2 linked regions of the Lujinxingia vulgaris genome follow. The protein of the gene in region 2 interacts with the protein of the main gene of each other region in a pairwise test. Links are inferred from orthologs where the notes say so. Each region holds a gene or a part of one and is shown on either strand. Other genes may lie near its edges. The genes, in order: FRC98_RS04470 and mobA.

Evidence for each region.
Region 1: the proteins of mobA (region 2) and FRC98_RS04470 interact in binary tests that used the Escherichia coli proteins (3 or more experiments, as listed by UniProt). The link is inferred for Lujinxingia vulgaris from one-to-one orthologs.

The regions. Positions count from the first base shown.
Region 1 is NZ_VOSM01000002.1:187,213-190,365, forward strand. What follows is about bases 265-3,101. They hold FRC98_RS04470 (molybdopterin molybdotransferase MoeA), read right to left. Parts: upstream 2,374-3,101; coding sequence 1,156-2,373; downstream 265-1,155. Other genes in these bases: FRC98_RS04465 (hypothetical protein), read left to right, coding at 265-1,149; FRC98_RS04475 (hypothetical protein), read right to left, coding at 2,459-2,746; FRC98_RS04480 (Ig-like domain-containing domain), read right to left, coding at 2,755-3,101. In the rest of the region: more of FRC98_RS04465, read left to right, coding at 1-264; more of FRC98_RS04480, read right to left, coding at 3,102-3,153. UniProt on the Escherichia coli protein: Catalyzes the insertion of molybdate into adenylated molybdopterin with the concomitant release of AMP.
Region 2 is NZ_VOSM01000011.1:31,062-34,258, reverse strand. Bases 105-2,985 are described here. They hold mobA (molybdenum cofactor guanylyltransferase), read right to left. Parts: upstream 1,900-2,985; coding sequence 1,309-1,899; downstream 105-1,308. Other genes in these bases: FRC98_RS17520 (START domain-containing protein), read right to left, coding at 1,896-2,558; aceB (malate synthase A), read right to left, coding at 105-1,124. In the rest of the region: more of aceB, read right to left, coding at 1-104; FRC98_RS17515 (S41 family peptidase), read left to right, coding at 3,026-3,197. UniProt on the Escherichia coli protein: Transfers a GMP moiety from GTP to Mo-molybdopterin (Mo-MPT) cofactor (Moco or molybdenum cofactor) to form Mo-molybdopterin guanine dinucleotide (Mo-MGD) cofactor.

The sequences.
Region 1 (3,153 bases), on a different replicon or contig from region 2:
AATCTCGTGCCGCCGACGGGGTATCATCAGGAGACGGCCTTCGTGCCGCTGAGCGTGATCAACGCCAGCCAGATGGCCGCCGAGGACGCGCGTACTCGCCTTCGTGACCGCCTGTGTCAGGGGTATCGCTGCGAGCAAATTGCCGAGCATGTCACGGTGTGGCGGACCACAAACGACGGGCGCCAGGCCTGTGTGATGGCGGTGGCCTCGCGGGAGAAGGTCGCCGCGGTCTACGCCGAGCCGACCCGGGAGCTTGAGGCGGGGCTTGCGCGTATGGCCACTGCGATCGAGGGGGCGCTCGGGGAGTTTGAGGGCGACGAGGGGGAGGAGGCCAGCTCGGTGGCGCTCGACACGATCAACGACTCCGGGGTCAACGGAGGACCGCGGGCGGAGTGGCTGCACGATCAGCTCTTGGCAGTGCTGAGCTACAGCGGAGTGTCCACGCGCAAGTTACCCGGGAGGTGGTCGGGGCTGGGGCTTCCGCCGTCGACCGGGGCGGTGGTGCGCGGGACCATCCGTCAGATTCCCGGTCAGGAGGCCATGCTGGAGGCCAGCTTCCGACTGGAGCGAGGCGATGAGGTGCGGGGCATCGGTTCGGTGCGTTTTCCGCAAGCGATCGCGCCGACCATTGACCCGCAGACGTATATGCCGCCGCTTCCCGAAGGTAATGGCAAGGTCGCGCTGCACATGGACGCTCGCCCCGGCGGCGCGCTCTGCGAAGGGCAGCAGACCGAGCTGTGGTTGGAGACGGCCGAGCCGCTGCACGTGCGCGTGATCAACCTCTATGGCAACGGCGAAGGCGGGCTGATGGTGTATTCGTCGGGCGAGGAGAGGTTGCCGCCGCATCACCCGGTGAGCCTGGGTGAGTTTAAGGCGGTGCGAGCCAGTGAGGTGCCGGTGGAGCGCTTCCTGGTGGTCGCCGCGCCTACGCTGGAGGCGCTGGGGCGTTTTGCCTCGCTGGAGACGACGTGCCGGCTGCCGGTGACGATGGCCAGCGCGCTTAACCGCGGCCAGCAGGTGCCGCGGGCGTCGATGCCCTGGGCGATGGGCATGGACTACCGGCTGATGTCGGGTGAGGCGTGTGAAGACGTGCCTGCGCCGCCGGCTCAGGATCTCTCGATGCTCGAAGGGCTGCCGACCTGCTGGTGAACCGCTTTAGCCTCCCGGGAGCAAGAGCACCGGGAGGCTCGCGCCGGTTTTGAGCTGGCCCTGGCCTTCTTCAACGATGCCTAAAGCGTTGGCGCCGGCGAAGAGGGCGGGGTTTCCGCTGCTCTGGTCGCTTAAGGGGGCGAAACGGATCACCCCGCGCTGCGCGTACCATTGTCCGGCGAGGTAAGCCCTGCGCCCGCCCGCACCCTTTGCCGGGGCGTCGAGCACCGCGTTCACGCGCGGAAGGCTGGCCTGGTCGCGGGGAACCCCCTGGGCGCAGGCCAAGAGCGGTCGCACAAAGAGCTGGAAGCCCACAAAGCTCGACGCCGGGTTTCCGGGAAGTCCTACCAGCGCCACACCGCGCTCGGTGGTGCCAAAGGCCAGGGGTTTGCCCGGCTTCATGCGGATCTTCCAGAAGGTCATGCCGCGGCTGACCTCATCGAGCACCCGGCGCACATGATCGTGTTCGCCCACCGAGACCCCGCCGATGCTGATGACGAGGTCGCTTGAGGCGCTGGCCTGAGCGAAGGTGCGCGAGACCGCCTCGTAGCTGTCGGAGGTGATGGGGAAGACGCGTGGGACGGCGCCGCAGCTGCGCACCAGGGCCTCGACCATGTAGGCGTTGGAGTTGATGATCTGACCGGGGCCGGGTTGCTCGCCAATCTCGACGAGCTCATCGCCGGTGGCCACAATCGCGACGGTGGGACGCCGCATCACTGTGGGAGCGGCGATGTTGAAGCTGGCGAGAAGTCCGATGGCCGCCGGATCCAGGCGCTGCCCCGGAAAGAGGGCCGGTCGCCCCTTCGCCAGATACTCACCGCAGCGGCGGATATGATCGTGGTCGGGGCGCTCGAGGATGGTGACCTCGTCGTCGCCGAAGTCGCAGAGCTCACGGGGGATGACCTGGTCGGCACCCTCGGGGATGCGCGCGCCGGTGGAGATGCGCATCGCCTCGCCAGCGCGGAGATCGCGGTGCGCCGGGTGCCCGGCGGCCGATTCGCCCACGAGAGGTAGCGTTACCGGGAGGGCGTCGAGGTCGTCGCGCTGCACAACGATGCCGTCCATCGCCGAGTTGTCAAAAGCGGGGACGTCGGCCGGCGCGTTGACCATTTCGGCCAGGTAGCGTCCGGCAGCCTGCGGAAGGCTCGCCCGCTCGATGCCCGGGTTGGGCGTGGCGTTGAGGATGTGCTCGAGGGCGTCTTCGACGGAGATAAACTGACTCATAGTTTTTCTTATATGCGGGGGATACGAAAAAGCGGGCCGCCTCAGAAGGCGGCCCGCTTCAACTAACATTGCATGTGACGCGAGCTCAACGCGCCTCGTCTTCCGGGGCGTCCGAGGAGGGGGCCTCGGTGTCCTCGGCGTCGGAGAGCTGACCGACCTCCGGGGGCAACTTCGCCCAGTCCGGGTTTCCGCAGGGGTTGCCCTCGAGCTCCTCGGCGGAAGGCTTCTCCATGGTGGATCCGGTCTGAAGCACCCGGCGCTCCCCGCTGCGTGCGTTGCTGGCCTCGGGGGTGGAGCGGCAGCCGGAGCTGAGCAGCGCCAGGGTCAGCGTGCTCAGCGTCAGCAGACGAAGGGTGTGGGAGAGTCGCGTCATCATCAGTCTCACTGGGCAGCGCACGCCGGATCTTCACGACGGTCGACATCAAAGAAGCGGTTGTAGCAGTACTCACGGCTGAAGGACTCGCCGAAGTCGTAGCGGGTGCTCAGCGCGATGGCCGGGTCCAGGAACCAGGCGCCGCCGGTGGTGGTGCCAAACTTAAACCAGGCGAAGGGTGTCTTGCCATTGCTGCTGGCGCTCTCGCTGCACAGTGAGGTGGGCAGGTAGAGGGGGTTGTTGGGGGTGCTGCCCACGAGTCGGTCGTAGTCGGGGACTTCTTCAGGGTTGTACGAGAAGCCCACCCCTTCGAAGAGGCCGCAGCTGAAGTCGGCGCGGCGCGACCAGATGGTGTCGACGAAGGGCACAAGCTCGTAGGTGATCTCGCGCAGGCCCGTCTCCGGGTT
Region 2 (3,197 bases):
GGGTGCGCCACCCAGGTGCCGTCAAAACCGTCGCCGGCCTCGCGCTCCTTATCGCCGCGTACTGCTGCCAGCGCGCGCTCATTGACCGCCTCATCGCGCCGCGAGGGGATAAAGGCCGCCATCCCCCCGATCGCATGCGCCCCGCGCTTGTGGCAGACGTGCACCAGGCGCTCGGCGTAGGCGCGCATAAAAGGCACGCTCATCGTGATCTGCGCGCGATCCGGAAGCACCATCTCCTGGCGGGCCCGGAAGGTCTTGATCACGCTGAAGATATAATCCCAGCGCCCCGCGTTAAGCCCCGCGCTATGCTCGCGCAGCGCGTAGAGGATCTCCTCCATCTCAAAGGCGGCGTGAATCGTCTCCACCAGCACCGTCGCTTTGATCGTGCCGCTCTCCAGCCCCAGGCGCTGCTGGGCCATCAAGAAGACGTCATTCCACAACGCCGCCTCCCGATGACTCTCCAGCTTGGGCAGGTAGAAGTAAGGCCCGCTTCCGCGCTGCACCAACTCCTTCGCGTTATGAAAGAAGTACATCCCAAAATCGAACAAACTCGCCGAAATCTCCTGCCCGTCGACGAGCACATGCTTCTCGGGAAAGTGCCAGCCGCGGGGACGCACCATCAACGTGGCCGGGTTTTCGGAAAGTTTATACTCCTTGCCGCGCGCCTCATCGCGAAAGTCGATCTGGCGGCGCACCGCATCAAAGAGGTTGCTCTGCCCCTCGACCACGTTGGACCAGGTCGGGGAGGTGGCGTCCTCAAAGTCGGCCATGAAGGTGTTAGCGCCGGAGTTGAGCGCGTTGATGATCATCTTGCGATCGACCGGGCCGGTGATCTCCACGGTGCGTCGCTGCATATCCTGGGGCACCCGGGCCACCTGCCACTCCCCCTGGCGAATCGCCCGGGTATCGGCCGGAGCGCCGGGGTTGGCGCCGCTATCGATCGCCTCCTGACGGCGGCGTCGATCCGCGAGAAGTTGGCGGCGCCGGCCCTCGAACTCCCGGTGCATCGCCGCCACAAAACCCAGCGCCTCCGGACTTAAGATCCGCTCATAGCCGGGGGCGACATCGCCGAGAATCGTAATCGCGTCGGGCAGGCCAGCGCCTTCTGTGGAGGGCTGCGTCATCGGAAGTCTCCTGATGGTGGAGGGTTAAGTCAGGTCAGCTACAGCGCGTTATTCGTTGGTCGAAGAGCACACAACGCTCGCTGCGGGCCTGTTCAGACAAGCCCGCCTACTGCGCCGAGACACCCCCTGCGTCGACTTCCGTCGGTGTCACGATGAAGCCAAGTTTAAACACGCTTAAGACCTGTCAACGATCGCCCCGAAGAATCTTCTGCGCGATCTCGCGCGCCCGCGCCAGCGCTTGAGGATCGTTGATTCCCTGCCCGCTCTCCCACCCCCCCGGTGCTTCGATACGCCGCGCTCCGACCGCTTCTAAAAAGCGCCACACCGAGCGCTGGCCCCCCTCCATCGCCGCCTCAAGCTCAGGTGCCAGCTCGGCCCGATACCAGCCAAAGAGCGGCTCCAGCCGCCCCTGATGCTCATAGACCACCGCCGGCGCCCGTCTGGCCTCCCAGAGCGCTTCGACCCATGCGGCGCGCGCCCACACCGCGTCGCAGCTCGTCACAAAAAACCATCCCTCGGCACGATCGAGCGCCGCCGTCGCGATCCCCCCCAGCGGCCCCTGCCCCGGCCACCTGTCGCCAATGGTGCGCACCCCCAGATCCCCATACTCGCCGGCCGAAGCCCCCACCGCCGTCCAGCTCCCCACCGCCGGCGCCAACCTCCCGGTCACCCAGTTCAGCAGCGTTACGCCCTCGGCCAGCTGCGCGCGCCCCTTATCTTCACCCAGACGCCGGGCCTGGCCCCCGGCCAGCACATAACCCGCCCGCTCACTCACCGCGTGTGCCAGTCGGCCACCGGCCCGTAGAGCGGCTGATCGCCCTTCTTGGCCTGGCGAATCAGCCCGCCCAGCGTCTTCGAAGGCCAGTCACGCTGAATGCGGTTGACCAGCCAGTTGGGCAAAAGACCTTTGGGATCGGTGTGGACCTCCACGATCATGCGCGTACGTTCCCCCTCCAACGCCTCAAAGCGGTAATAGGTCGAGTAGGTCATCGCCCGCACGCAGCAGTCGTTCTCCGGCCGACGCGCGTCGTCCACCGACTCGATCGTCGCGATGAAGACCTGATCGTCCTGATTCAGACGGCCGTTGGTCTGCAGCACATAATCCCGATCTTTGATCGGAAAGGGCAGCCCAAAACGAATCCAGTAACGCTCGCTGAGCTCACCGCGCTCCAGCGTGCCGTGATCATCATAACGATCCACCCAGTGGCGGCGTTGATCGCCGTCGGCAAACACCGTCAGGATCTTTCCGATATGCACGTCCGCCACAATCTCACCGCGAAACGCAAAGACCGACGAGCCCTCCACCTGCATCCGCGAGATCGCCACCCCGTCGGAGTCGCCAAGCGCCTCCCAGTTGCCGTCCTGCTGGGCGGCCGCAGGCGCGCTGAGCGCGAGCATCAAAAGGATCATCAGAACCATAGGATATGGACGCACAGGCAACCTCCGCAAAAAGGGCCGAATCGAATCGGGATGAGCGCCGGTGGCGAGCCGAGAATTCGGCTTGCCGCAGGCCAACTTTAACGCCGTGAGGCAATGGTGACGCCTTTGAATGCGAGATTAAGAGTGACCTGAGCAAGGCGCAAAGCGCAGGCGATGCTTTAGCATCGTCGAGGATTTGCAACGCAGCTCAGGGTGATCCCAATGCAGCAGGCATGGCGTCAACGTTGGCTTACGGCGTAGTAAACGAGCGCGAGTGACGCACGATACTAGCGTGATACGCCAGCATCACAAGGCGTATTCAACCGACCTAACCCCGCGTAGTTCTTGCCGCAGCGCGTCATTTCGCCCGCTGCGTGATTGAAATGTCCCCCCTCATGCAATAGAGCTGTCCAGCTGCGCGCCCACCCGGGCGTTCTGGATGTTGCGTTGCCCTGAAATGAACCTGCCAGGATGTGCACCACATGAGCGATGTTAGCGCTGCCCCCCTCGATCTTCAGCCCGATGAGCAGGGCTACTACCGCTACCCGAGTGTGCATGGCGAGCGCGTGGTTTTTGTCAGCGAAGACGATCTCTGGGAGGTCCCGCTTAAGGGGGGCTTCGCACGTCGCTTAAGCGGCTCGCGCGGCCAGGTCA